Bosea vaviloviae: one gene and its partners. The protein of the gene in region 2 interacts with the protein of the main gene of each other region in a pairwise test. Links are inferred from orthologs where the notes say so. Each region holds a gene or a part of one and is shown on either strand. Other genes may lie near its edges.

The links.
Region 1: the proteins of rho (region 2) and nusG interact in binary tests that used the Escherichia coli proteins (3 or more experiments, as listed by UniProt). The link is inferred for Bosea vaviloviae from one-to-one orthologs.
Region 3: the proteins of rho (region 2) and hfq interact in binary tests that used the Escherichia coli proteins (3 or more experiments, as listed by UniProt). The link is inferred for Bosea vaviloviae from one-to-one orthologs.

The regions. Positions count from the first base shown.
Region 1 is NZ_CP017147.1:5,053,305-5,063,061, forward strand. Bases 1,485-4,396 are described here. They hold nusG (transcription termination/antitermination protein NusG), read right to left. Parts: upstream 3,252-4,396; coding sequence 2,718-3,251; downstream 1,485-2,717. Other genes in these bases: rplA (50S ribosomal protein L1), read right to left, coding at 1,485-2,064; rplK (50S ribosomal protein L11), read right to left, coding at 2,078-2,509; secE (preprotein translocase subunit SecE), read right to left, coding at 3,266-3,460; BHK69_RS23220 (class I SAM-dependent methyltransferase), read right to left, coding at 3,641-4,372. Outside these bases: rplL (50S ribosomal protein L7/L12), read right to left, coding at 1-290; rplJ (50S ribosomal protein L10), read right to left, coding at 345-860; more of rplA, read right to left, coding at 1,366-1,484; BHK69_RS23230 (dihydrodipicolinate synthase family protein), read right to left, coding at 4,559-5,461; tuf (elongation factor Tu), read right to left, coding at 5,829-7,019; BHK69_RS23240 (MFS transporter), read right to left, coding at 7,261-8,499; BHK69_RS23245 (TonB-dependent siderophore receptor), read right to left, coding at 8,496-9,757. UniProt on the Escherichia coli protein: Part of the processive rRNA transcription and antitermination complex (rrnTAC). The complex forms an RNA-chaperone ring around the RNA exit tunnel of RNA polymerase (RNAP).
Region 2 is NZ_CP017147.1:974,512-984,201, forward strand. What follows is about bases 3,347-6,191. They hold rho (transcription termination factor Rho), read right to left. Parts: upstream 5,480-6,191; coding sequence 4,214-5,479; downstream 3,347-4,213. Other genes in these bases: BHK69_RS04605 (thioredoxin domain-containing protein), read left to right, coding at 3,347-4,198; hemJ (protoporphyrinogen oxidase HemJ), read right to left, coding at 5,750-6,178; hemE (uroporphyrinogen decarboxylase), read right to left, coding at 6,188-6,191. Outside these bases: tRNA uridine-5-carboxymethylaminomethyl(34) synthesis enzyme MnmG, read right to left, coding at 1-702; tRNA uridine-5-carboxymethylaminomethyl(34) synthesis GTPase MnmE, read right to left, coding at 807-2,132; more of BHK69_RS04605, read left to right, coding at 2,198-3,346; more of hemE, read right to left, coding at 6,192-7,222; BHK69_RS04625 (pyruvate, water dikinase regulatory protein), read left to right, coding at 7,790-8,620; BHK69_RS04630 (Maf family protein), read left to right, coding at 8,617-9,243; BHK69_RS04635 (shikimate dehydrogenase), read left to right, coding at 9,265-9,690. UniProt on the Escherichia coli protein: Facilitates transcription termination by a mechanism that involves Rho binding to the nascent RNA, activation of Rho's RNA-dependent ATPase activity, and release of the mRNA from the DNA template.
Region 3 is NZ_CP017147.1:4,273,281-4,283,041, reverse strand. The notes cover bases 3,270-6,185. They hold hfq (RNA chaperone Hfq), read right to left. Parts: upstream 4,894-6,185; coding sequence 4,645-4,893; downstream 3,270-4,644. Other genes in these bases: ntrX (nitrogen assimilation response regulator NtrX), read right to left, coding at 5,105-6,185; hflX (GTPase HflX), read right to left, coding at 3,270-4,639. In the rest of the region: BHK69_RS19580 (hypothetical protein), read right to left, coding at 109-663; BHK69_RS19575 (regulatory protein RecX), read right to left, coding at 794-1,360; alternative ribosome rescue aminoacyl-tRNA hydrolase ArfB, read right to left, coding at 1,360-1,779; mazG (nucleoside triphosphate pyrophosphohydrolase), read left to right, coding at 1,817-2,668; more of hflX, read right to left, coding at 3,248-3,269; more of ntrX, read right to left, coding at 6,186-6,472; BHK69_RS19540 (sensor histidine kinase NtrY-like), read right to left, coding at 6,469-8,817; ntrC (nitrogen regulation protein NR(I)), read right to left, coding at 9,016-9,761. UniProt on the Escherichia coli protein: RNA chaperone that binds small regulatory RNA (sRNAs) and mRNAs to facilitate mRNA translational regulation in response to envelope stress, environmental stress and changes in metabolite concentrations.

The DNA of each region.
Region 1 (9,757 bases), 4.1 Mb from region 2 along the record:
GCCTTCGGAGCGGCCTCGACCAGGTCCTTGGCTTCCTTGAGGCCCAGGCCGGTGATGGCGCGGACTTCCTTGATGACTTCAATCTTCTTGTCGCCGACGGCGGCAAGAATGACGTTGAACTCGGTCTGCTCTTCGACAGCAGCAGCAGCGGGGCCAGCGGCGGGGCCGGCAACCGCAACGGCGGCGGCGGCGGAGACGCCCCACTTCTCTTCGAGAAGCTTGGCGAGGTCGGCGGCCTCGAGGACCGTGAGGGACGACAGCTCGTCAACGAGCTTAGCAAGATCAGCCATGGTTAAGTTCCTACGTAAAAGAGGTTCGAACGTTGATCAGGGGTAACTGGCCGTTCAGGCCGCATCCTTGTCGGCATATGCCTGAAACACGCGCGCGAGCTTCGCAGCAGGCGCGGTCGAGAGCTGGGCAAGCTTGGTTGCAGGAGCCTGAAGCAGGCCGAGCAACTTGGCGCGCAGTTCGTCGAGCGAGGGCATCGTGGCCAGGGCCTTGATGCCGTCGGGGTTCAGGGCGGTCTTGCCCATCGCGCCGCCGAGGATGACGAGCTTGTCATTGTCCTTGGCGAAAGCGGTGGCGACCTTCGGCGCCGCGACCGGATCGTTGGAATAAGCGATCAGGGTGGGACCCGTCAGCAGGTTGCTGATGGACGCGACGTCGGTGCCTTCAAGAGCGATCTTGGCCAGCCGGTTCTTTGCGACCTTCACGGTGGCGCCATTGGCCTTCATCTCGCGACGAAGCTTCTGGAACTGGGCCACCGTCAAACCCGCATAGTGGGCCACGACGACGACCGACGTGTTCGCAAACACACCGTTCAGCGTCGCGACGGCATCATTCTTTGCCGTTCTATCCACTGGGCTCTCTCCGGTAGGCGGCAGGCTTGAGGGCTTGCCGCCGGTTGCACGTGTCGCTCTCAAGAAACCCCGGTTGACACCGGCGCTGGATAAGAGCGACGCTCAGTGCCCTGTCCCCGCTCTTGACCGTTGCCGGCCGCGATCGGGCGAGATGGTTCGAACCGTCTTCGGGACCTTGCGATCCCGCTTGAGCTCTTGCACCGTCTATGCAGGCCTCTTGGCGAAATTATGCCCCCAGCCGAAGCCGAGGAGCACCTGCAGTCTCAGACAGGACTGGATGATTCGGGCCCAAAGATCGCTCTTCGCGCCCCAAACACCCATTCTTCGGCGGCAAACCGCCGAAAAACGCGAAACAGACCCCCTCGTGCGAAGCACGCTGGAGCCCACATCACTTATGGAAACAGGCCTGCGTCTTAACGCTTTCGCCTGCTTCTGCCAAGTGGGGACTTGACCCCGTCGGATCAAGCCCGGGCAACGGCCGGCGCGAAGCCGGCCGTCAGGCCTCTCAGCCGCCCATCACCGTGTTGGGCTCGATCTTGACGCCCGGACCCATGGTCGAGGAAATCGCGACGCGCTGGATATAGGTGCCCTTGGCTCCGGCCGGCTTGGCCTTGGCGACGGAATCGGCGAACGCCTTGATGTTCTCGGCGAGCTTGTCGGCCGTGAACGAGACCTTGCCGACGGCGGCATGCACGATGCCGGCCTTCTCGACGCGGAACTCGACTGAACCGCCCTTGGACGCCGCAACCGCAGTGGTGATGTCCATGGTGACCGTGCCGACCTTCGGGTTCGGCATCAGGCCGCGCGGGCCCAGCACCTTACCGAGACGGCCGACCAGCGGCATCATGTCCGGGGTCGCGATGCAGCGATCGAACTCGATCGTGCCCTTGGAGACGAGATCGACCAGCTCTTCGGCGCCGACGATGTCGGCCCCGGCCTTCTTGGCCTCTTCCGCCTTGGCGCCGCGAGCAAACACGGCGACGCGCAGGACGCGGCCCGAGCCGTTGGGCAGATTGCAGACGCCGCGGACCATCTGGTCGGCGTGGCGCGGATCGACGCCCAGGTTCATCGCGACCTCAACGGTCTCGTCGAACTTGGCGTTGGCGCGCTCCTTGACCATCGCGACAGCGAGATCGAGCGGGTAGAGCTTGGTGCGGTCGATGCCCTCACGGGCCTTCACGACGCGCTTTGCGACATGTGCCATCGTCTGTTTCCCCTCAGCCCACGACTTCCAGGCCCATGGACCGGGCGGAGCCCTTGATCATGGACGAGGCGGATTCGATCGAATCGCAGTTGAGATCGGCCATCTTCTTCTCGGCGATCTCAGTGATCTGAGCGACGGTGACCTTGCCGACATTGCCGCCGCGACCAGGCGTCTTCGAGCCGGCAGTCAGGCCAGCGGCCTTCTTCAGCCAGTACGAGACCGGCGGCTGCTTCATCTCGAAGGTGAAGGAGCGATCCTGATACGCGGTGATGATCACCGGGATCGGCATGCCCTTTTCCATCTGCGCGGTCTTCGCGTTGAAGGCCTTGCAGAATTCCATGATGTTGAGGCCGCGCTGACCCAGCGCCGGACCGATCGGCGGCGACGGATTGGCCGCGCCCGCCGGAACCTGAAGCTTCACGTAACCCGTGATCTTCTTTGCCATGATGGCTGCTCCTGCCGTCCGCTCCGACGCCTATCGGAACGACGACGCCCTGCCCGCGAACTGCTTCGCTCGGGGTCAGGGTGGTTGCAGAGCGTGGTGCGGCGCCGTTGATCCGGCTGGCGACCGGCACGCCTCCCACGCGGTTGAGGCGCCGCCTATGACACAGGGCGGCGCCGAAGGGAAGCCCCGAAAGGCCTTCCGATAATGCTCAGAGCTTCTCGACCTGCCCGTATTCGAGCTCGACCGGGGTCGCGCGGCCGAAGATCGAGACCGCGACCTTGAGCCGGGCGCGACCGTGATCGACATCCTCGACCACGCCGTTGAACGAGGCGAAGGGCCCGTCGGAGACCTTCACCTGCTCGCCGATCTCGAAGACGACCGTCGGCTTGGGCCGCTCGATGCCCTCGGCGACCTGGCCCTTGATCCGCATCGCCTCGACCTCGGGGATCGGCATGGGCTTGGCCTTGTCGGCGCCCAGGAAGCCGGTGACCTTCGGCGTGTTCTTGATCAGGTGATAGACCTCGTCGGTCATCTCGCACTTCACCAGCACATAGCCGGGGAAGAACTTGCGCTCGGCATCGACCTTGCGGCCGCGCCGAACCTCGACGACCTTCTCGGTCGGCACCAGGACCTCGTCGAACTTGTCGGCGAGATTGCGCTGCGCCGCCTGATCGCGGATCGACTGCGCGACCTTGTTCTCGAAGTTGGAATAGGCGTGGACGATGTACCAGCGAGTTGTCACGTGTCTGATTCCGTTCAGCGTGCGCCGAGGATGATGCCGAGCGACCAGCGAATGATCGTATCGGTGAAAAGGAAGAACAGGCTCGAGACGACCACCATGGCGAGCACGAGACCCGTCGTGATCAGCGTCTCGCGCCGAGACGGCCAGGTGACCTTCGTCGCTTCGGTGCGAACGTCCTGCAGGAAGCTGAAGGGGTTGGTCTTAGCCATCGTATCACCTCGGGTTCCAAAACCGCGCTCCGGCCCTCGCCGAAGGCCGAATCGGCCGTCCTGAAACATTCGCGGCGCGGGGCTCGTGGAGCCGCGCGCCGTCATGACGTGCCTCTTACAACGGGCTGCAGCGTTAGCCAAGCGCCTTTTCAAGGGCCTGCGAGCAGCCCCAGACAGGAGCTAGAGGCGTTTGCAGCCCAGCAGCAGGAAGGATGGCCGCTCCCGCTCCTTCGCCCATTCCGGATGGGCCGCGACCTGATCCTCGCTCGGAGCCCATTCCACGCAATGCGTCAGGGCAAAGCCGGCGCGGTGGAGCAAATCGAGATAGGTCGCGATCGTGCGGTGCTGCTTGATCACGCCCTTCGCCAGCCAGTCCGTCCTGCGCGGCCCTTCCGCCAGATAGCCGTTCACCGGCCAGGCCGGCTGCCCGTCGGGATCGAGCGACCAGCCCTGATGAGCAGGAGCCGTCATCAAGGGATGTTCGACCGAGCAGACCAGCATGCCGCCGGGCGGCAACGCCTGCCCGACCCTCTCGAGCAACCCGCCCAGGTCCGTCAGATAGTGAAAGGCAAGCGAGCTATAGGCGAGATCGAAGCTGGCGGGTGCGGGCGCGAAGCGCTCCAGATCGGCCCGCTCATAGCTGGCGGCTTTGTCCCCGGTCTCTGCCCGCGCCCGTGCCAGCATGCGCTCGGAGACATCGACGCCGAGCACGCTCGCCGCGCCGTTCTCCCGCGCCCAGCGGCAGAACCAGCCAAAGCCGCAGCCGAGATCGAGAACTCTGAGGCCGCGCAGATCGGGAAGGAAGCTTTGCAGCACCGGCCATTCCGGCGCGCCGGCGAGGCCGTGGACCGAACGCGGCAGCTGGCTGTAGGCACTGAAGAAAGCCGGCGTATCGTAGATGTTCTGCGTCATCGGCGATCTACAGAACCAACCGGCGCCGGAAACCGGCTTCGTGCGGGACTGGCAGGGGCGGTAGGGCTCGAACCTACGACAACCGGTTTTGGAGACCGGTACTCTACCAACTGAGCTACACCCCTGTAGTCGGCGATGCTTTGCCTCAAGGCGCGGAGGTTTTCAAGTCGAAAACGCAGCCGATCATCATCCTGTGCGATAGGGTCCGAGTTCCCTGGCATAGCGCTCGACCAGCTTCAGGCCGAATTCCGTCGGCCGCAGCGCCGGGCCGCGATCATGGATGGCGATCCCCGCCCGCGCCCCGAATATCCGCTTGCCATAGCAGAGCAGGGCCTCGATCGACTGCATGATGAAGATAATGGCCGGCAGCACCTCCCGGTAGACGGCCTCGGCCTTCGCTTCATCCCTCGCAATATAGTGATTATAGGCGCGCAGCGCATAGTCGATCGTGTCTGGCGCCAGGATCATGCCGACGCAGCCGGCGCGGAGATTGTCGATCAATTCGAGCCCACCCCGGCCATTCAGGATCGGCAAGCGCCCTTCGGTGACCGCGATCAGCCGCTCGATCTCGACGACGGAGCCCTCTCCCTTGATGAGGCAGATGTTCGGGTGCTGCCGCACCAGTTCGCGAATGTCCTCCGCCGACAGGCCGCGGCCCATATAGGCAGGGGCGTTCTGGATCGCGACCGGTAACGAGGTCGCCTCGGCGACGCGCCCGAAGAAGCGGATATACTCGGCTGCGCCGAAGCTGCCGACCATGGGCGGCTGGAGAATCACCCAATCGGCGCCATTCCGCTCCGCGACACGGACGAGATCGATCTGTTCCGCCACCGACGAGCCGAAGATGGTGAAGGCGAGCGGCTTGCGGCCGGCAACGTCCTCCGCCATCCATTCCATGACCGTGCGGCGCTCGGCAATGGTGAGCTTCGAGACCTCGGTGGCGAGGCCAAGCGCCGCCATGCCCTGCACATCGAGATCGAGGCTGATCTGTGTCTGCCGGCGCATCGCATCCCGATCCAGCCGCTCCTGCGCGTCGAACAGGGCAAAGACGATCGAATGGATGCCGGGAAAGGGTGGCTTGAAATGCATCGGGCATGCTCCTCCATGATCGGAGCGGCTGGGTCCGCTCTCTCAGATGGATCTAGAGCATCGGCCCGAAAAGTGGGAACCGGCTTTCGGGGCAAGCCTATGCAGAATCAAAGCTCTACAGCATCAGACCGAATACGATATTCGGTCTGATGCTGTAGAGCTTTGAATTCGCGGGCAGCGCATAGCGCTTCGGCGAGCCAGCCGCGCGGCATGGGCATAGGCATGCCGTGGGCAGAAACAGAAAAGGGCGGTGTTTCCACCGCCCTTTCAAAGCTTTGCAGCCGATTCTTGAATCAAGCGATGATGCTTGCGACGACGCCTGCACCGCAAAAGCCTGCGGTTTCCGCTGGCGTCGTTGTTGCTTCGATCACGCTATGATCGAAGCAACAACGCCGGCTCCAACCGTGCGGCCGCCTTCGCGGATGGCGAAGCGCAGCTTCTCCTCCATCGCGATCGGCACGATCAGGTGCACTTCCATGGCGATGTTGTCGCCAGGCATCACCATCTCGGTGCCCTCAGGCAGGTGCACCACGCCGGTCACGTCCGTCGTGCGGAAGTAGAACTGCGGGCGGTAGTTGGTGAAGAACGGGGTATGACGACCGCCCTCCTCCTTGGTCAGGATGTAGGCCTCGGCCTTGAACTTGGTGTGCGGCTTCACCGAACCCGGCTTGCACAGGATCTGGCCGCGCTCGACGTCCTCGCGCTTCGTGCCGCGCAGCAGCGCGCCGATGTTGTCGCCGGCCTGGCCCTGGTCGAGCAGCTTGCGGAACATCTCGACGCCCGTCACCGTCGTCTTGACCGTGTCCTTCAGGCCAACGATCTCGATTTCCTCGCCGACCTTGACGATGCCGCGCTCGACGCGACCCGTCACGACCGTGCCGCGACCCGAGATCGAGAACACGTCCTCGACCGGCATCAGGAACGGCAGGTCCAGCGGACGCGCCGGCTGCGGGATGTACTCGTCGACCGTCTTCATCAGCGCGATCACCGCGTCATGGCCGATGGTCTTGTCGCCATTGTCCAGCGCAACCTTCGCTGAACCCTTGGTGATCGGGATGTCGTCGCCCGGGAAGTCGTACTTCGACAGAAGCTCGCGGATCTCCATCTCGACCAGCTCGAGCAGCTCGGCGTCGTCGACCAGGTCGACCTTGTTCATGAACACAACCATCGCGGGCACGCCGACCTGCTTGGCCAGCAGGATGTGCTCGCGGGTCTGCGGCATCGGGCCATCGGCAGCCGACACAACCAGGATCGCGCCGTCCATCTGCGCCGCACCCGTGATCATGTTCTTCACATAGTCGGCGTGGCCGGGGCAGTCGACGTGGGCATAGTGGCGAGCCGCCGTCTCGTACTCGACGTGAGCCGTCGAGATCGTGATGCCGCGGGCCTTCTCTTCCGGCGCCTTGTCGATCTGGTCATACGCCGTGAACGTGGCACCGCCCGTCTCGGCCAGAATCTTCGTGATCGCTGCCGTCAAAGACGTCTTGCCATGGTCAACGTGACCAATCGTTCCAATGTTGCAATGCGGCTTCGTGCGCGCGAATTTCTCTTTGGCCATGACACCTGTTTCCTGACAACGGCCCTACGAGGCCTGAAAAGCGCGGTCGCATTAGGGGTTTTTGGTGGAGGATGCAAGTTGCGGCTTCGCCACCGGCAGGCCTTGCGGAGCCGCATCACGAGGGCGACAGCCGCAGAGCTAGGCCGGCACGCTCCAGCGACCGCCAATACGCTTCAGCAAATGCGCCGTCGCGGGGAAGCCATTGGACGGCGTGCTCGCAACATCGCCAGCATCTGGATCATCACGCCGCGCTTGTCGCCCTCGTCGCCAGCCAGGCCACGACCGGCGCCGCGAGGACGGCCAGGACGGCGGCGATCAGGAAATAGCTGGCAAAGCCCAGATGCTGCGCCACCCATCCGGCGCCGAGGCCGCCGGCCATGCTGACGATGGCGTCCATGCCTTGCAGCAGCGTGAAGTCGATCCCGGCCTGGCGCGGATCCGCGATCGCCATGAACTGCGCGTAGAGCGCGACGAAGCCGAGCGCCATGATCCCCGAAGAGCTCGCCAAAGCGAGCCCGACCATTGCGCCGCGAGGTACCGTGCCCAGAGACGCCGCGAGGGCCAAAAGCCCGAGCGCAGCGCCCTGCAGCAGCAGCGCGAGAAGCATGACCCGCCTCGCCCCCATCCAGCGGACGAGGCCGCCGCCGAGCAACGCGCAGACCAGCCCGATGGCCAGTCCGCCGAACCCGTTGACCAGCCCGATAGATTCGAGGTCCAGCCCGACATCGATCAGGAACGGCCCCATCATGCTCACCCCCCATTTCTGCAGCACGACATAGACCGCAGCCAGGATCAGCCCCTGGCGCATCTGCGAGCGCTGCAAGGCGAAGCGCAGCGATGGGCGATGGCTGCGCAGCCCCGGTGAGATCGGAGCCGGCGACAGCAGGAATGGCAGCAGCAGCGCGACGATCATGCCAGCGGCAGCCAGGACCGCGCTGCTCCAGCCGAACCGTGCGACGAGGATGAGGAACAGCCCCGAGCCGATCGCCGAGCCGAGATAGGCCCCGCCGACCTGCGCCGCATTGCCCCAGCCGTGATGCCGCAGCGCGAGCGTCTCGACCGCATGGCCATCGCAGGCGATATCGGCCGTCGAGGCCGCGAAGGCGATGGCGACGAGAACGGCGAGCAGGGGCAGCCAATGCGCCGGCCCGATGGCGCTGACTGCAGTCAACCCCAGCACGGTGAGGAGACCGCAGACGGCAACGATCTGGCGCGAGCGCGTGGCGCCTGCCGGCGGCAGGCGGTAACGCTCGACGGCCGCCGCCCAGACTATCTTCAGCGCCCAGGGCAGGCTGATGAGGTGGACGAGCCCGATCTGATCAAGCGCCACGCCACGCTCGCGCAGCACGCTCGGCAGCGCGATGAAGGCAAGCCCGCCAAGGATGCTCTGCCCGACATAAAGCCCGCCGAGCGCGAGCACGATGCCCAGCGGAGAAGACAGGCGCTTCGCCCACACGCCCGCGGCGAGGACCTGGCTCACCAGCGGTAACGCAGGCTGGCGATGACCTTCCGGCCCTCGTCGAAATAGCAGAAGCCGCCGGTGCAGGTCTGCTCGACCTTGTCGAGGAGATTGGTGGCATTGACCTGGAACCGGACGCCCTTGAAGCGCGGGTCGAGGTTCTCGAGATCGTAGCGCAGGGACGCGTCGAGCAAGGTCCGCGGCGCATTGTCGAGGACCGGCCGGTTCAGATTGTCGCCGAGGCTCGAACCGACATAACGCACGCCCGCACCAAGGCCGAGGCCGCGCGCCGGCCCCTCCTGCACCGTGTAGTCCAGCCAGACCGAGGCCATGTGATAGGGAATGCTGGTCAGGCGGTTGCCCACCGTCTCGTCGGTGAGCTTGAGGATGCGCGCGTCGTTATAGGCGTAGGAGGCCTGGATGCTGAGCCCATTGGCGAGAGAGGCGACACCTTCGATCTCGAAGCCCTGCGAGCGCAAGCCGAGCTGGACCTGGCGATTATAGCCGTTGACGACCTCGTAGACGACCGCATTGTCCTGGCGCAGCTCGAACACCGCCGCGCGCAGCGAGGCGTTGTAGCCCGGCAGATCGTATTTGACGCCAGCCTCGATCTGCTCGCCCGTGGCGGGCACGGCGACCGCACCGGACAGGACCGTGCCCGAATTGGGCACAAAGGATGTCGCATAGCTGACATAAGGGGCGAGGCCGAGATCGGTGACGTAGCTCAAGGCGGCGCGCCCGGTCGCCTTGTTGCCGGTCTGCTTCGTCTCGGTTGGCACGACGCCTGCCGAGCCCGCCTCGAAATTGCTGGAGAACCAGTCCTGGCGTCCACCCAGGGTCAATCGCCAGTTCTGCCAGCTGATCTGGTCCTGCGCGTAGAGGCCGACCAGCGTCTGCGTCTGCGCCGTGCGGTAGCCGAGGTTGGCGTTGTAGCCGACCGGGACCCCGCCATAGCCCTCCTTGCCGCGATAATGCAGGTAGCTGAAATCGACGCCGGTGAGGATGCGGTGCGCGAGCGGCCCCGTGTTCAGCCTGGTCTCGAGGCTGGTGTCGACCGAGACGCCTTGCGTGCGCTCCTTCGTCAGCCCGGAATCCGTGAGGTAGACATATTGCTGGTTCGAGGCGAGCGCGGAGTAACGGGCGCGCTGGCGCAGCGTGAACATCTCGCCGAAGGAGTGCTCGAACTCGTAGCCGATGCGCCCCTGCTGCTGGCGGAAGTCATTGTAGCGCTTGTCGCCACCGAAGACCCTGGTCGCGCCGATCGACTTGTAGAGCAGGC
Region 2 (9,690 bases):
GGTCAACGCCGAGAAGGGCTCAGGCGGATCGTCGCCCGCCTGCATTTCGAGCGCTGCCCAATCGATCGTGCGGCCATCCAGACGCGGCGGCGTGCCGGTCTTGAGGCGGCCCAGCGGAAAGCCATGACGCTCCAAGGTCGCAGACAACCCCAACGAGGGCGCCTCATCGACCCGCCCAGCCGGAATCTTGGCTTCGCCGATATGGATCAAGCCGCGCAGGAAGGTTCCAGTCGTCAATACGACCGTTCCGGTAGCGAATCGACGCCCATCCGCCAGGATCACGGCGTTGACCTGGCCGTTCCCGATCTCGATATCGAACACCTCGCCGGTGACGATATCGAGATTGCCCTGTTCGGCTAACAAATCCTGAACAGCAAGACGATAAAGCTTACGATCCGCCTGGGCCCTAGGGCCGCGCACGGCCGGGCCTTTGCGGCGGTTGAGCATACGGAACTGAATGCCGGCCCGGTCGGCTGCCCGCGCCATGACGCCATCGAGCGCATCGATCTCGCGGACGAGATGCCCCTTGCCAAGACCGCCTATCGCCGGATTGCAGGACATCACGCCGATCGTCTCCGGCCGATGCGTGATCAGTGCGGCGCGCGCGCCAAGCCGCGCAGCTGCGCTCGCCGCCTCGGCGCCGGCATGGCCGCCACCGACCACGATCACGTCGTAGCGTGTTTCGACAACAGGAAGAGACATGCGGATTCGCTAGCGAAGCCCGAGCCGGGGGTCAATGACTATAAGGCGATGACGCCTCGTTTCACGTGAAACGGCCCGAATTATGAAGGTGAGGCCGCCGCTTGCTATTTTCCGATGCAGAAGCCGGAAAACAGCTGGTCGAGAACATCCTCGACATCGATGCGTCCGACCAAGCGCTCCAGCGCCGTCACGGCCAGGCGAACCTCCTCGGCCAGCAATTCGACCTGGCCGTGCCGGGCATCGATCGCGCGCTCCAGCGCAAGCACGGCATCGGACACCGCAACCCGGTGCCGCTCACGCGTCAGCAATGCCGGTTCGGGCTGCGAGAGCGCCCCGAGCTCGGCAATAATGCTCGCCAGCAGATTATCCAGGCCTGCGCCCGTGCGAGACGAAACCGCGATCTCGCCCGGCAAGGCCTGGCTTGCCAGATCGCTTGCCAGATCTGCCTTCGTGGCGATGCAAAGCGTCTTTTGAATCGAGGCGAAACGATCCGGAGGCGAATCGATCGCCCGAAGCTTGAGAACGAGATCCGCCCGCGCGACCAAATCCAGGGCCCGCCTGACGCCCTCGGCTTCGATTGCCTCGGTGCTCTCGCGCAAACCCGCCGTATCGACCAGCGTGACCGGCAAACCCGCCAGATCGAGCCGCACCTCGATCGCATCGCGCGTCGTACCCGCCATGGCCGAGACGATGGCGACATCGCGGCGGGCGAGCGCGTTGAGCAGGCTCGACTTGCCGGCATTGGGCGGGCCGGCGAGGACCACGACGAAACCCTCGCGGACGCGTTCGCCCATGGCAAAGCTGCCGAGAGCCTCTCGCAGCTCCGCGGCGATGCCTGCTGCGATCGCCAGCGCCTCATCGACGAGCGGTCCCGAGACATCGCCCTCGTCGGAGAAATCGATATCCGCGGCAAGCAGCGCCATCGCCTCGATCAATCGGCTGCGCCACGCCGCCGCTTGCTTGCCGAGTGTGCCCGTCATCTGGCGCAACGCCTGCCGGCGCTGCCATTCCGTTTCCGAATCGATCAGGTCCGCCAGACCTTCGACGGCGGCGAGATCGAGCTTCCCGGCTTCAAAGGCCCGCCGGGTGAATTCACCAGGCTCCGCAAGCCTCACCCCGGGCAGATGTGTCAGGACGTTCAGCAGACGGGCAATGACAGCCCTTGCGCCATGAACCTGGAACTCGGCGATATCCTCACCCGAAAAGCTCGCTGGCGCGGGAAAATACAGCACGAGCCCGGTATCGATGACCTCGCCGGCCTCGTCACGCAGTTGCCGCAAGACGGCATGGCGTGGCGCAGGGATTCCGCCCGCAATCGTTTCGAGCACGAATCGAACCCGCGAGCCGGATATCCGGATGACAGCGACACCCGCCCGTCCGCTGCCGGAGGACAGGGCGACGATCGTCGGATAGGCTGCTACGTCGCTCATCTCTCGAACACCATGCTGCGCCCGGCCCCAACCACGCTTTGGCGCCCCGCTGGAAAGCCACGCCGATGAACCGTCTCGCGGATGCCGCCAGCCCCTATCTTCTGCAGCATAAGGACAATCCGGTTCACTGGTGGGAATGGAGCGAGGCCGCTTTCGCCGAGGCCAAGCGCAGCGGCCGGCCGGTTCTGCTCTCGGTCGGTTATGCCGCCTGCCATTGGTGCCATGTCATGGCGCATGAAAGTTTCGAGGACCCTGCAACCGCGGCGGTGATGAACGAGCTCTTCGTGAACATCAAGGTCGACCGCGAGGAAAGACCCGACATCGACCATGTCTATATGAGCGCGCTGCACAGCCTGGGCGAGCAGGGCGGTTGGCCGTTGACCATGTTCCTGACCGCCGCTGGCGACCCGTTCTGGGGCGGCACCTATTTCCCGCCCGAAGCGCGCTATGGCCGGCCCTCCTTCACCGGCGTGCTGAAACAGCTCGCGGCGATCCACCGGCAGGATCCCGATCGCATCGCGCGCAACGCCGCCGCCATTCGCGCAGCCTTGACGCAAGCCGATGCTTTCGCCACGGCCGGGATGGGTGAGCCCGATCTCGACGCGCTGGCGGGCCAGATCGCCGGCGCCTTCGACCCACATCATGGCGGCCTGCGCGGCGCGCCGAAATTCCCCAATCCCGGCCTGGTCGAGGCGCTCTGGCGCCATGGCGCGCGCACGGGCTCCCCTGCAACGCAGGAGCCTTCCCGCAGGACATTGGAGCGGATGGCGCGCGGCGGCATCCATGACCATCTCGGCGGCGGCTTCGCCCGCTATTCCGTCGATGAGCGCTGGCTCGCCCCGCATTTCGAGAAGATGCTCTACGACAACGCCCAATTGCTCAACCTCTACGCTTTGGAGGCCGCCCGCAGCGGCGACGCGCTGATGAAGATGGCGGCTGAGGGCATCGTCGCCTGGCTCGCACGCGAGATGCTGCTGCCCGAGGGCGCTTTCGCCGCCAGTCTCGATGCCGATTCCGAAGGCGTCGAGGGCAGGTTCTATGTTTGGACCGCGCGCGAGCTCGAAACGCATCTCTCGGAGGAAGAGGCGCGCCTGCTCGCGCTCCATTACGACGTGACCGCGCACGGCAATTGGGAAGAGGTCACGATCCTCAATCGGCTGGAAACGCCGGATCCCGATCCCGAGACGGCAACCGTCCTGGCCGGTATCCGCGAGCGATTGCTGGCGATCCGGGCCAAGCGGATTCCGCCCGCCCGCGACGACAAGATCCTGGCCGACTGGAACGGCATGATGATCGCGGCGCTGACGCGGGCATCCGGCCTGCTTGATCGCAAGGACGGGCTCGCCCTTGCCCGGCGCGCCTACCATTTCGTCACCGAATCGATGGCCGATGGCGACGGGCTCGCCCATTCCTATCGCAAGGGCCGGCTGATCAAGCCCGGCTTCGCGCTCGACCACGCCGCCATGGCGGACGCCGCGTTGGCGCTGCACGACGCGACATTCGAGCAGCACTACCGCGACGCTGCCAGCCGCTGGAGCGCGCATCTGCAGCAGCACTACCGAAACGAAACCACGGGCCTACTCGGTATGACTCGTATGGAAAACAAGGGCTTGCCGGTCATACCGCGCCCGACCCATGACGACGCCGTGCCCAACGCCAACGGGATTCACGCCAACAATCTGCTGCGCCTGGCGATCAAAAGCGGTGATGTTGAGGATCGCGATCGCGCCGAGGCATTCCTTGGCGTGGCACTGGCCGCGGCCGAGCGCGCACCCATGGCACATGGCTCGATCCTGAACGCCTATGATCTGGCGCGGCATGGTTTGGAGATCGTGCTGGCAGGATCAGAGCGGGCGGCGCTGCACCAGGCGGCGCTCACTTTGCCCTATACGGTGACGACCCTGGTCGATTGCCCGGATGCCTCGAATCTGCCGGCCGAGCATCCAGCTGCCGCAATGGCGCGGCAAGCGGGCACAGGAGCGGCCTTCGTCTGCTTTGCCGGCCGCTGCCTGCCGCCGGTCACGGAGCCGAATCGATTGGCGCAGGCTGTCGCGGAGGGCCGCTGAGCCGGTGTGACCGGCTCAGGTGTTCATCGAGTCGAAGAAGTCGGCGTTCTGTTTGGTCTGGCGCAGCTTGTCCATCAGGAACTCGATCGCGTCCTGCGGGCCCATCGGGTTCAGGATGCGGCGCAGCACATAGGTCTTGGCCAGCACATCCTTGGGCGTGATGAGCTCTTCCTTGCGGGTGCCCGACTTGAGGATGTCGATCGCCGGGAAGATGCGCTTGTCGGCGACCTTGCGGTCGAGGATCACCTCGGAGTTGCCGGTGCCCTTGAACTCTTCGAAGATGACTTCGTCCATGCGACTGCCGGTGTCGATCAGTGCGGTCGCAACAATGGTCAGCGAGCCACCCTCTTCGATATTACGCGCCGCGCCGAAGAAGCGCTTGGGCCGCTGCAGGGCGTTGGCGTCGACACCACCGGTCAGCACCTTGCCGGAGGAGGGCACCACGGTGTTGTAGGCACGGCCCAGACGCGTGATCGAATCGAGCAGGATGACGACGTCGCGGCCATGCTCGACCAGGCGCTTGGCCTTCTCGATCACCATCTCGGCGACCTGGACGTGGCGCGAGGCCGGCTCGTCGAAGGTCGAGGAGACGACCTCGCCCTTCACCGAGCGCTGCATGTCGGTGACTTCCTCGGGCCGCTCGTCGATCAGCAGCACGATCAGATAGCATTCCGGATGGTTGGTCGTGATCGACTGCGCGATGTTCTGCAGCAGCACGGTCTTGCCGGTGCGCGGCGGCGCCACGATCAGGGCACGCTGGCCCTTGCCGATCGGCGAGACGATGTCGATGACGCGGGCCGAGAAATCCTTCTTCGTCGCATCCGGCACTTCCATGCGCAGGCGCTCATCGGGATAGAGCGGCGTCAGATTGTCGAAGTTGATCTTGTGCTTGATCCGCTCGGGGTCCTCGAAATTGATCGTATTGACCTTGAGCAGCGCGAAATAGCGTTCGCCATCCTTGGGGCCGCGGATCGGACCTTCGACCGTATCGCCGGTGCGCAAGCCGAATTTGCGGATCTGCGTCGGCGAGACATAGATGTCGTCGGGACCCGGCAGATAGTTCGAATCCGACGAGCGCAGGAAGCCGAAACCGTCAGGCAGGACCTCGACAACGCCCTCGCCGAGGATCTCGGTATCCTTCGCTGCAAGCTGCTTCAGGATCGCGAACATCAGCTCCTGCTTGCGCATCGTGCTGGCGTTCTCGACCTCGAGCCCCTCGGAGAAGGTCAGAAGTTCGGTCGGAGATTTGACCTTGAGGTCTTGGAGCTTGATTTCCCGCATGGGGCACCCGGATCGTGAAAGCCCCTGCGAAACGAACAGGGGTCAGGAGGTAACGGAGAAGAACGGCAGGTCCAGGACGGACCAGCGTTGCGGTTGCGCGCCATGAGCGTCTGCGCAGGCAGCGGGCTCACGAACCATCGGCAACAGGGAATACGCCAAACGAGCGCAGGGGCTTGATAGCGGGATTCTCACCTGGGCTCAAGCGGGAAACGACACGGCGTCGTCCCCTCAGAAAACCGGTCAAGCCGAGGCGAAATTCAGAACGGCAAATCAGAACGGCTTGACGATGACGAGGATCACGATCAGCGCCATCAACACGGCCGGAACCTCGTTGATGACGCGATAGAACCGCGCGCTCTTGAGGTTGCGATCCTCGGCGAAGGCGCGGACCCGTCCTGCCAGATAGCCATGGATGGCGGACAGGATGAAGACCAGCAGGATCTTGCCGTGCAGCCAGCCGCCCTTGAAGCCAAAGGCCGACCAGGCGAGGTAGAGGCCCAGGATCCAGGTCACGATCATCGAGGGCGTCATGATGCCCTTGAGCAGCCGCCGCTCCATGATCTTGAAGGTCTCGGACTGGATCGACCCGGTCTGCGCTTCCGCATGATAGACCATCAACCGCGGCAAATAGAGCATGCTCGCCATCCAGGCGATCACCGCCATGACGTGGAAGGCCTTGATCCATTCATACATCGCGATGGTCCTCCCTCAGGCCCTGACGGCGGCAATCAGCCGCTCGACATGCGCGATCGGGGTGTCGGGCAAGATGCCGTGACCCAGATTGAAAACGAAGGGCTTAGGCCCGAAAGCCGATCTGATCGCGGCAACCTCGCGCTCCAGCTCCGGTCCCCCGGCGCGCAGGATCAACGGATCGAGATGGCCCTGGACCGGCACCAGCGATTGGATCGCGTCGCGCGCGAAACCGCGGTCGATATCGGTTTCGAGTCCAGCGGCATCGACGCCTGTCGCCGTGACATAACCCGGGATGAGCGCACCGGCGCCACGAGGGAACCCGATGATGCGGGTCCGGGGATGACGCGCCCGCACGCCCTCGACGATCCGCTTCGTCGGCGCAATGCACCAGCGTTCGAACTCGGCCGGCCCCAGAGATCCCGCCCAGCTGTCGAAGATCTGGACGGCATCGACGCCGGCTTTGATCTGCGCGTTGAGATAATCGATCGACGAAACGACGATCCGGTCGATCAGGCGCTGGAAGAGATCCTGGTCGCGCGTGAACAGCTCTTTCGCCGGCCCTTGATCGGGAGTGCCTCGACCGGCCACCATATAGGTCGCCACGGTCCAGGGCGCGCCACAGAAGCCGATGAGGGCGGTCTCCCTGGGCAGGGCCCCTCTCACCCGGCGTACGGTCTCGATGATCGGCGCAAGCTTGTCCTGGTCGGCTTGCCCATCGATCGCGCGCAAGCGCTCCTCATCGGCTACGGGCTCGAGGCGGGGACCTTCGCCTTCGGCGAACCAGAGGGCCTGCCCGAGCGCTTGCGGAATAACGAGGATGTCCGAGAACAGGATCGCGGCATCGAAACCGAAGCGCCGGATCGGCTGCAAGGTGACCTCGGCAGCCATTTCGGGATTATAGCAAAGCGCGAGGAAGCTTCCAGCCTTGGCGCGAAGCTCACGATACTCCGGCAGATATCGGCCAGCCTGACGCATCAGCCAGAGCGGGGGAGTGACCAGTGTCTCTCCATCGAGTGCCCGCAGGAAAACCGGTTTGCTATGCGTCGACATGTTCGATCCAGACCATCGCTCTCGATCTCTTCTAAATATGATTCTTGAGAGAGAATCTTCTTTTTTGACTCTTGGGGGCAGGCACAGGCTTAGCCGCAAAGCCATCCACAGCCGGTCCACAGCTCCTGGGCCCTCAAGGCCGGAATGCGGCAATGGCGATCGAGGTCGTTAAGGCTTTCTTAACCAATTGGAATCGGGGTCGGGCTTCCGGCCTCCAAAATGATTCACGTGAAACATCGCCGAACCTGACCACAGCCCTTTGCCTGTTGATCGAAATGGGGGGTTATACACGCCGCTTTCCGGAGGCCTCTGGGACGCTCGGTTGTCCACACTCATCCCCGGCGTCGTGAATCCGTCTGCGCCGCCGACGGCCTCCCGGTCCAATTTGCTTTGTCCGCTCAGCGCGCCAGAGCAGGATGCGAAAAAGTGGGAACCGGTTTTTCGCATAGATCCTGCTCTAACTCTTTGATGAGAGACGGATTCAGATCTCAGATGGGATCACTTTGTGATTCCATCTGAGATCATCCGGCTCTAGAGGTGGCTCTGTTCGTTAATCCGGGAGCCAACGTGGCCCGCAATTATTTTCACCTCCATCTCGTCTCGGACGCGACCGGCGAAACGCTGATCGCGGTCAGCCGCGCAGCAGCCGCACAATACGAGACCGTCTCGGCGATCGAGCACGTCTATCCGCTCGTCCGCTCCGAGGCGCAGCTCGCCCGCGTGCTGGCAGAGATCGAGGCCTCGCCCGGCGTCGTGCTCTACACCCTGGTCGAACCGGAATGGTCGGCGCGGCTCGAGGCGTTTTGTCGCGATCTCGGCTGCCCCTGCCTATCGGTGCTCAATCCGGTACTCTCGCTGTTCCAGTCCTATCTCGGCCAGGCCTCGGCGCCGAAGCCTGGTGCCCAGCACGTCCTCAACGCGGAATATTTCCGCCGCATCGACGCGATGAACTACACGCTGCTGCATGATGACGGGCAGCTCGGTGGCGATCTCGAAAGCGCCGATATCATCCTGGTTGGTATCAGCCGGACCTCGAAGACGCCGACCTCGATCTATCTCGCCAATCGCGGCATCAAGACAGCCAATATCCCGCTCGTGCCGAATGTGCCGTTGCCGCCAGAGCTCGAAGCCCTGAAGAAGCCGCTGGTCGTCGGTCTCGTCGCCAGCGCCGACCGCATCGTCCAGATCAGGCAGAACCGCCTGCTCTCGCTCAAGGCCGATGACGAGACGCCCTATGTCGATCCCGCCATGGTCGCCGACGAGGTCGCGCAGTCGCGCCGGCTTTGCGCCCGTAAGGGCTGGCCGGTGATCGACGTCACCCGCCGCTCGATCGAGGAGACGGCAGCCGCTATCCTCGATCTCCTGCGCGACCACCGCATGAAGTTCATCGCGACATGAATGGCGCAGCTGCGCTCTGGCTCGGCTCGGTCCCGCTCGTGCTGGCCTCGGGCAGCACGACGCGGCGCGACATGCTGCTGGCGGCAGGAATTCTGGTCGAGGTGATCAAGCCCGAGATCGATGAACGCGCCGTCGAAGCGGCGCTGCTGCAACGCGGTCTGCCGGGCGAGGATGCAGCTCTCGAGCTTGCGCGCGCCAAGGCCTTGGTGGTCTCAAGGGCTCATGCCCAGCGCATCGTGCTCGGCGCCGATCAGACTTTGACCTGTGACGGCGTCAGTCATCACAAGCCCGCTGACGCCGCCGGCGCTCGCGCCCAGATCGCTGCGCTGTCGGGTCGAACGCACCAGCTGCGCTCGGCCTTCGTCCTGGCGCAGGCCGGCGAGGTCATCGCGCAGGGCGCCCAGACGGCCGGCCTGACCATGCGTGCTTTGAGCCCGGATTTCATCGCGGCCTATGTCGATGCGATGGGCCCGTCCGCTTTCGTCAGCATCGGCGGCTACCAGATCGAAGGGCTCGGCGCCCAGCTCTTCGACACAGTCGAAGGCGACCATTTCACCATTCTCGGCCTGCCGCTCCTTGCCGTCCTCGCCGCCTTGCGCGGTCACGGCCTGCTCGCGCACTGATCCCTCGGACCGCTATCCACCATGACTCTTCGCTGCTTCGTCATCGGCCATCCGATCGCCCATTCGAGATCGCCGCTGATTCACGGAACCTGGCTCGAGCAGCATGGGCTCGACGGATCCTATGAGCGCATCGATGTCGCGCCGTCGGAGCTGCCGGGCTTCGTCGCGCGCATCCGGGCAGGCGCATTCGCGGGTGGCAATGTCACTGTCCCGCATAAGGAAGCGATGCTGCCCTTGCTCGACGAGGTCAGCGCGGCGGCGCGCGCCATAGGCGCGGTCAATACGATCTGGTGCGAGAACGGACGGCTTTACGGCGACAACACCGACGCTGCCGGTTTCCTCGGTCATCTCGATGCGATTGCGCCGGGCTGGCAGGAGAGGGTTCGCACGGCGCTGCTGATCGGTTCGGGTGGCGCCGCGCGGGCCATCGCCTACGGCCTGAAGAGC
Region 3 (9,761 bases), 3.3 Mb from region 2 along the record:
CGCACCGCCCTACCGGCTCCATCGGCTTCATGAGAGTCAGAAGAACGGTGCCTGCTGTATTCGGCAAGCGTCATATCCAATGCCCGGCATTCTCGTGCAGTGAGCCCATCATAATGCAGGAAATTGCAGTTTTCCGTCATAGCTGCACCCGATCAGCGTCTTACCCGGAAAAGCCGAATTTGTTGTGATCTGCAGGGCTGACCGGTTCTTGAAGCCAAATCCGGTTTCCTTGTCCACTCGGGTCGATTGATCTACGAGGCGCTCGCCCATGAATTGCCCGGAACCCTCAAGGATATTGGTGACACCCTGCGCCAGTCCGAGTGCGGTGGGGTTCTGCAAATCCAGGACCGCAAACATCGCAGAACTGGTGAAGGCGACGGTACTGGTGGTGTAGCCAAAGACGCCAAGCGGTTTGGGAAGGCGGTATGATGAGAACATCAGGCTCTTGGTCGGAATCTTCACCCAGCCACGCGCCTTGGCGCTACCCGGACTGCCATTATCGCTGATCGATACCGCAAAGCCGACATAATGACCTCCATCGATCTTGCAAGCCAGGACGTCGGCCAGATCGACCCTGGCCGGATCGAATGGCGCGGCTCGGGCCGCATCCGCGAAGAAGCATGACAACAGTGCGGCCAGCGCAAATTTATATGTGGCCCGCATCATTCTCTCCGTCACTCATGGCTGGCTTAAGAATCAAGCCTTCGAAGACGATGCCACGCCGGCCTCGACAACAGCGAACAACGCCATGCCCTGACGCAGGCGATCTACACTTTCCGTCAGGGAGGCATCATCAACCACCGCCATCGTCGATCACGGTGCGGGCGATCGTCATCGAGAAACCGGCGCGGGCCAGCGCTGCGATTTCCTTCTGCCGCTCGAAAGGGCGGTCGGGGCGTCGCCAGGGGCCGATCCGCTTGCGTTTCGCGGCGATGCGCGCCGCGGCCAATTCGTCATCCGGCTCAACGGCACTTGCCTCGGCCGCGAGATCACGCGTCACGCCCTTTGCCGTCAGCTTCGCCGCCACCGCCCGCGTGGACTGGCCTCGCCGGCGCAAGCTCGCCGCGCGCGCCTCGGCGAAACGACGGTCATCGACCAGTCCGGAGGCGACGCAGCGCGCCACCACTTCATCGAGCAAGCTTGAGAACCGGCCGGGCTCGTCGCCGTGGTGGCGGCAGCTCAGCACGACCTTGCGCTCCAGCACGCGGCGAAGCTGCGCTGCGGGCGCCGCATAGCGTTCGAGATAATGCATGGCGGCGCGCTGCAGATAGTCGGGGGTGATGCGACGTGGTGGCTTGCGCTCATGCCGCTTGTCGACCTGCCGCTTCTCGCGCGGCACGCCCGAAGCTTCACCCGCCACTAATCCGCCCCCGGCTTGGAGCGGCCGGCCTTGATCGAGGCGCGCTTGTCCTTGGAGACCAGCCGCCTCTCCTTAGAGGCCTTTGTCGGTTTCGTCGGCCGGCGCGTCTGCGGGCGGACCGCCGCCGCCCGGATCAGCTCAAGCAGGCGTTCCCGCGCCTCCTCGCGGTTGCGCTTCTGGCTGCGCTGCGCCTGCGCCACGATGACGATGACGCCATCCTGCGTCAGCCGGCTGCCGGCGAGCTTCATCAGGCGCACCGCGACGTCGTTGGGCAGTGAGGGCGAGCGCCGGATGTCGAATTTGAGCTGGACTGCGCTCGACACCTTGTTGACGTGCTGGCCGCCTGGGCCAGAGGCGCGCACGAAGCTTTCCTCGAGCTCGCTCTCGTCGATCGCGATGGACGGGGTCACTTGAATCATGGGACGAGGCTATCTCACTTCACGGAGATTTGCAGCGTTGAAGCCTTCTCGCGACATCGCCCGCCTGATCGAGATCATGGCGGCGCTCCGCACGTCCGGCACGGGCTGCCCCTGGGATCTGGAGCAGGACTTCGCCTCGATCGCGCCCTATACGGTCGAGGAGGCCTATGAGGTCGCCGACGCGATCGCTCGCGGCGACAGGCTCGACCTCAAGGACGAGCTCGGCGATCTGCTGCTGCAGGTGGTCTACCACGCGCAGATGGCGGAGGAGGAAGGCGCTTTCGCCTTTCCCGACGTGGTCGAGGCCGTCACCACCAAGATGATCCGCCGCCACCCGCATGTCTTCGGCGATGCGCGCGATCTGTCTCCCGCCGAGGTCAAGGCGCTCTGGCACAGCATCAAGGCGCAGGAGAAGGCCGAGAAGGCAGCCGTGCGGCAAGCGGCGGGGCTACCCGAGCAGGGCGAGGACAAGGGCGTGCTGGCCGGCGTCACCCAGAGCCTGCCCGCGCTCAGCCGCGCCTGGAAACTCCAGGCCAAAGCCTCGACCGTCGGTTTCGATTGGAACGACGCCAGGCTCGTGCTCGACAAGGTTCGGGAAGAGACCGCCGAGATCGAGGAGGCGCTTACGCTGGGCGACAAGGCGGCGATCCGCGAGGAAATCGGCGATCTGCTCTTCGTCGTCGCCAATCTCGCCCGCCATGTCGATGCCGACCCGGAAGGCTGCCTCCATGCCGCCAACGCCAAGTTCGAGCGCCGCTTCAAGGGCATCGAGGCCGCGCTGGAGGCTCAGGGGCGCTCGGCGAAGGACGCTACGCTCGACGAGATGGAAGCGCTTTGGCAAGCAGTCAAGCGAGCCGAACGTAGAGCCTCCTCGGCAGCAGACAGCTAGGACGCCAGACCAGCCTTGATCCGCGCAATGAATGCGTGCTTCAGCGCGTTGTACTTTGCCCGTCCTTCCGGCGCGGCCGTGATGGCGCGCTCCTTCTCGGCGAGATAGGCCAAGCGCAACGCAGAATCCGTCCGGAGCGCATCCCTGAAGGCAAGGTTCGGCCTCCAGTGTTCGCCGAGATACTCCACCACATGGACGAGATGCGTTCGCTCGGTTAGATCCCGGCCACGCCAAACATGTGGTTTCCGGGAACGCCCGCATTCGGCGCGTAGTCGTAGCCGAGCTGTTCCAGCGGAGCCCGGCATTTCGCCCAATCGTCGAACGGCGCGACGCCGACGAGAATATCCAGAATGGGTTTGGCCCGCATCCCGATTATCGATGTCGAACCGTAGTGTTCGACGCCCTTGGCCGAGTCGCCGAGGGCATCCTCGATCCGCTTGCGCTCCTCGCGAAATGCAATTTCCCAATCAGAGTCGTAGTCGACCAGGACGTTCACATTGTGCTTGAGTCCGAGCATCGCTCTAGCCTCGATCAAACCTGCGCATCGAACAGACGAATCGGCAGGCGCGAGCTGTCACCTCAATTTTGCCGTTCCGCCTCCGGGAACCGCGCGCCAAAGGCCCCTTCCCGCTCCGGCGGCAGCCGCACGGTGAGGCTCAGCGCCCCGTCCTCGGCATCCGCCCGCTCCAGGATTTCACCATTGGCGTGCAGCCAGGCAAGCGATTTGCCGTCGCCGGGCGCCAGCACCAGCCGATAGACCGGTCGGCTCCTGGCAATGCGCGTTTCGATCGCATCCGTCAGCCGGGCAACGCCATCGCCGGTCAGCGCCGAGACCAGCACCGGCCGCGAGGCCTCGGGCTTCAACGTGACGAGGCCAAGCTGGCGCTCGCGTTCCGACCCATCGAGCAGGTCCGACTTGTTCCAGACCTCGACCACACGCTGGCCGTCATCGGGATCGATGCCGAGATCGCGCAGGATGCCTTGCACGTCGGCCGCCTGCGCCTGCGTGTCCTCATGCGCCATATCGCGGATATGCAGCAGCACATCGGCCTCGATTGCATCTTCCAGCGTCGCGCGGAAGGCCGCGACGAGCTGCGTCGGCAGGTCCGAGATGAAGCCGACCGTGTCCGAGAGCATGATCCGCGCGCCGTGCGGCAGCTTGATCGCGCGTGCGGTCGGGTCCAGCGTGGCAAACAGCATGTCCTGCGCCAGCACCTCGGCCGAGGTCAGCCGGTTGAACAGCGTCGATTTTCCAGCATTGGTATAACCGACTAACGCAACCACAGGATAAGGCACACGTTTACGGCTGACGCGATGGAGCGAGCGCGTCCGTTTCACGCTCTCGAGATCGCGCTCGATCTTGGTCATGCGCTCCTGGATGATGCGCCGGTCCGCCTCGATCTGCGTCTCGCCGGGGCCGCCGAGGAAGCCGAAGCCGCCGCGCTGGCGCTCGAGATGGGTCCAGGACCGCACCAGTCGGCTCTTCTGGTAGTTGAGATGTGCAAGCTCGACCTGCAGCGTGCCTTCACGTGTGCGCGCCCGCCGACCGAAGATCTCGAGGATCAGGCCGGTGCGGTCGATCACCTTGCAGCCGAAAGCTTTCTCGAGATTGCGCTGCTGCACCGGCGACAACCCGCAATCCATCACGACGAGGCCGATTTCCTCGATCTTGATGCGCTCGGCCAGCTCCTCGACCTTGCCCTTGCCGAGATAGGTCGCAGGACGAAACGCCGTGAGCAGAACCTGGATCGGCTCGATGACGGTCAGGTCGATGGCGGCGGCGAGGCCGACGGCCTCATCGAGCCGTGCCGCGAAGGAGCGCTGATTCGTGTCAGCGCTGCCCGCGCCGCCGCGGCGCTGCGAATACGGGCCGACGACATAGGCGCGTGTATTGGCAGCGATATCGCGTTCGATCTCGTCAAGCGGCTTGACGGTCTTTTCGATCTCGTCTGCCCCGTCGCGACCGGCCATGAGGCTCAGGCCTTGTCCACTTCCTCGGGCTCGAACAGCTGCACGGGGTGGCCCGGCATGATCGTCGAGATCGCATGCTTGTAAACGAGCTGCGAATGTCCGTCGCGCCGCAGCAGCACGCAGAAATTGTCGAACCAGGTGACGACGCCCTGCAGCTTCACGCCGTTGACGAGGAAGATCGTCAGAGGAATCTTCTGCTTGCGAACGTGATTGAGGAAAGTGTCCTGAAGGTTTTGTGCCCGCTCTGCGGCCATGGGTAGCCCCTATTGTTGGGATCTCTCATCGGGTTGCACCCGCGATCCATTTCGTTTCGTTCGCGGTCACGCGCGAGCGCACCGCTTCGAAACACCGATCCTGCATTAGATCGTCGTGTTCTATGACAAAGCAAGGGCGATGCCGCATCCTATTTGCGCATGACGCCTGCGTATCGTGCAGACGGATATGCAATCAGCGCTTAGCCGCCGTTCAACCGACCCCGAGCGACTTCAGCTTGCGATGCAAGGCCGAGCGCTCCATCCCGATGAACTCGGCGGTTCGCGAGATATTGCCGGAAAAGCGGGCGATCTGGGCGATGAGATATTCGCGCTCGAAGATCTCACGCGCGTCGCGCAGCGGCAGGCTCATCAGCCGTTCGCCGCCCGAGCCGGACGGCGTCGTCGGCACCATGGCGCCGACCTCGGCCGGCAGCATCTCGACCGTGACATCCGCCGTCGGATCGCCCTTGGTCAGGATCATCAGTCGCTCGACATTGTTGCGCAGCTCGCGGACATTGCCGGGCCATTCATGCGACTGCAGCACGGCCATCGCGTCCGAGCCGATGCGCCGCTTCGGCAGCCCGGTCGCGACCGAGATCTGGTCCATGAAGAACTCGATCAATTCCGGTACGTCCTCGCGCCGCTCCGACAGCGCCGGCACCTTGACCGGCACGACGCTGAGGCGGTGATAGAGGTCCTCGCGGAACAGCCCTTCGCTGATCAGCTGCGCCAGGTCGCGGCTGGTCGAGGAAATGATCCGCACATCGACATGCACGCGCGTTGCGCCGCCGACACGCTGGAAATTCTGATCGACCAGCACGCGCAGGATGCGGTTTTGCGTCTCGCGCGGCATATCGCCGATCTCGTCGATATAGAGCGAGCCGCCATGGGCTTCCTCGAGCGCGCCGACGCGGCGCGTCCGGCCCTCTCCGCCCTCGACGCCGAACAGCTCCTCTTCCATCGTGTCGGGCGTGATCGTCGCCGCATTGATGACGATGAAGGGCGCCGAGGAGCGGCTCGACGCCTCGTGCAGCGTGCGGGCCGTCAATTCCTTGCCGCAGCCCGGCTCGCCGCTGATCAGCACGCGGGCATTGGTGGGTGCGACGCGTTCGATCGTCTGGCGCAACTGATTGACCACAGTCGAGCGGCCGACGATGCGGCTGGCCTGCACCGAGCCCTTCTTCAGCTCGCGGACCTCGCGCCTGAGGCGTGAAGCCTCCAGCGCCCGCTCGGCCACGAGCACGAGGCGGTCCGCCTTGAACGGCTTCTCGATGAAGTCATAGGCGCCACTCTTGATCGCAGAGACGGCCGTCTCGATGTTGCCATGGCCCGAGATCATCACCACCGCGAGGTCGGGATGGCTCTCCTTGATCAGTTCGAGCACCTGCAGACCGTCGAGCCGGCTGCCCTGCAGCCAGATGTCGAGGAAGACGAGGTTGGGCCGGCGCGCAGCGATCGCCGCCAGCGCCTCATCGGCGGAGCCCGCCTTGCGCGTGCGGTAGCCCTCATCCTCCAGCAGGCCGGCCACCAGCTCGCGAATATCGACTTCGTCATCAACGACCAGAATATCGGCGCTCATACGGCAATTCCATTTCGCTTGTCTCGGGCGTCAGACGCGCTCACGTCGCGGCCATTCGCAGTCTCGTTGTCCGGATCCTCAGTGGGGCCGGTTTCGGGGAACCAGAGCCGGACCCGCGCCCCGCGCCGCCCCTCCGCGGCGTCGGGTCGGTCTAGAAGCTCGATCCCGCCGCCATGGTCCTCGAGAATCTTGCCGACGATCGCCAGTCCCAGACCGGTGCCGCCCTCGCGCGTCGTCATATAGGGCTCCAGCAGCTTCTGGCGCTGGTCGGCGGGCAGGCCTTTGCCGTTGTCGATCACGTCGATGACGATCCGACCATCCTCATAGCGCGCGAACGCGACCTCGATCTGGCCGGGTCCACGCGTCTCCATCGGCACCGCCTCGATCGCCTCCGTCGCGTTCTTGATCACATTGGTCAGTGCCTGCGAGATCAATCGGCGGTCGAACTGGGCTAACACCGGCGCCGCCGGCAAGTTCTCCGAGATCGTCAGCTCTGGGTTGCCGACCCGCATCAGGAAGATGATCTGGCGCACCGTCTCGACGATGTCGTCGCGAGACAGCGACGGCTTGGGCATGCGGGCGAAAGAGGAGAATTCATCGACCATGCGCCGGATATCCTCGACCTGGCGGACGATGGTGGCGGTACACTGGTCGAAGATCTCCTTGTCCTCGACGATGACGCGACCGAACTTGCGACGGATGCGCTCGGCCGAGAGCTGGATCGGCGTCAGCGGGTTCTTGATTTCATGGGCGATACGGCGCGCGACATCGGCCCAGGCGGCCGTGCGCTGCGCCGAGACCAGATCGGTGATGTCGTCGAGCGTCACCACGAGCCCGGCGCCCGCCCCCTCGCCTTCGCGAACGGCGCGGACATTGACCATGCGGTCGCGCCCGGCTCGGGTGATCGCGACCTGGCCGGCGCTCTGCCGCTGACGGCCATGCAGCGCATCGCCGACGAAGGCGGCGATCTCGGGGGCGACCTGTGCGATCGGCTCGCCAAAGACCCGCCCGCCAGTGCCGAGCAGCCCCTCGGCGGAGCGATTGATGATGGTGATATGGCCGTCGCCATCGAGACCAACGACGCCCGAAGAGACGCCCGACAGAACCGTCTCGGTGAAGCGCCGTCGTCGGTCGATCACTTCGCTTGCGGTCACCAAGCCATCGCGCTGCCGGCGCAACTCCGCCGTCATCTTGTTGAAGGTCTCGCCGAGATGGGCAAGATCCCCCTCCGATCGTCGGATCGGCACCTGGACGTAGAAATTGCCGCTGGAGACCTGGTCGGTCGCATGGATCATCCGCCGGATCGGTGCGACGAGGCCGTTGGCGAAGCTGAGACCGAGCCAGATCGCCGAGAGCAGCAGGATCACCGCGATCAGCCCGTACATCGAGGCGAAGGCGATCTGCACGCCCTTTCGCCGGGCGTCGATGGCGAGATATTCGACCGCCGCTCCGCGCGCGACGGCGGGAAACTCGACCGCAAGCGGATCAACCTCGCGAGCGATGTAGAGAAACCCGTTGTCGTAGGTCGGCAGTTTGACGAGCGCGCCAAAGATCCGGTTGGTCTCGGGCACGACGCAGATCGGCTCCGGGGCTGATTGCGCATCGTCGAACGCAGCCTGGTCCGGCTTGGGTGCATCGCGCAGAATATCGATATTCGCCCGCACCAGCACCTTGTCGGGCGGGCTCATGATCGCCGCCACCGGCACGCCGAGAGCTGTCGCGCGCGCCGTCAGGAAGTTCTCGAACCATTTGCGGTCGACATCGAAGGCAGGCTTCGCGCGTGCCAGATCGTCAGCGAAGATCCGGATCTCGCGCCCGAGCGACTTGCACTGTCCCGCGGCATAGGCATCGGCGACCTCGACCGATTTGAAGATCGCGTCGCGCATCCGGTCGGAGAACCAGGGCTCCAGCCCGCGCTCGATGGTCACGGTCGCGATCACCGCGACCAGAATCGCAGGCAATGTCGCGATGATGCTGAAAAGACCGACGATTCTGACATGAAGGCCGGCCGCAGCGGCGCCGGCTCGCCGCGCCCGGATCAGTACCGCCGTCTCGAAAGCGACGATGACAAGCAGCAGCAGGATCAGCAGGGCGTTGAGGATGAAGACGCCGACGACCACCTCATGGACCGGGGCGATCGGCGTGACGCCTGACAGCACCAGGAAGGTGACGAGCGCCGAGACAAGTGCGAAAACGACGACGATTGCGCCGAGCCAGCCCGACACACGGCGTGGCGGATCCTCCCCACGCGGCATGATTCTGACATCGCTGATCGAGGCTGACACGGTTCTTCGACAACTCCGGTGCAGCAAGCGCGGACGGACGTCCAAGCTTGCGGGCGGCATAGATGCGCCGCCGCAACGGTGTTGTCAAAATGCGACATATGAAAGGCGGCGGGCCGGCCCCCGGCAGAAGCCTCAGAGCCGGATGATTTCAGTCGGGATCACCAAGTGATCCCGACTGAAATCTGAATCCGTCTCTCATCAAAGAGTTAGAGCAGGATCGATTGCGAAAAACCGGTTCCCACTTTTTCGCATCCTGCTCTAGCGCGGCGAGCGCACGACCTGCATGTCCAATTCGCGAATCTTCTTGCGCAGCGTGTTGCGATTCAGGCCGAGCAATTCGGCGGCGCGGATCTGATTGCCCCGCGTCGCGGCCAGGGCTGCAGCAATCAAAGGCGGCTCGACCTCGCGCAGAATGCGGTGATACAGGCCAGGCGGCGGGATATTATCGCCGAAGCCGCCGAAATACTGGTTGAGATGGCGCTCGACCGAGCCCGACAGCGTTTCGGCCCGCTCGGGCGCCGATCCGCCCGAAAAACTCGTCGTCGGCGAAGCCGGCTGGAGCTCCGCATCGACGATCGGCGCCGTGATGGTCTCCTGCGGATAGAGCGCCGCGAGCCTGCGGACGAGATTTTCGAGCTCGCGGACGTTGCCGGGCCAGCGATAGCGCCGCATCACGTCCATCGCTTCCGAATCGATCTGCTTGTGCGGCAGCCCCTCCTTCTCGACCAGCGCGAAGAAATGGCGCGCCAGATCCGGAATGTCCTCGACGCGCTCGCGCAAGGGCGGCAGGCGGATCGGCACCACATTGAGCCGGAAGAACAGATCCTCGCGGAACAACCCCTGCGCGATGGAGATGCGCAGATCCTTGTTGGTCGCGGCTACGATGCGGACATTGGTCTTGATCGGCGTCCGGCCGCCGACGGTGGTGTATTCGCCCTGCTGCAGCACGCGCAGCAGGCGCGTCTGAGCCTCCATCGGCATGTCCCCGATCTCGTCGAGGAAGA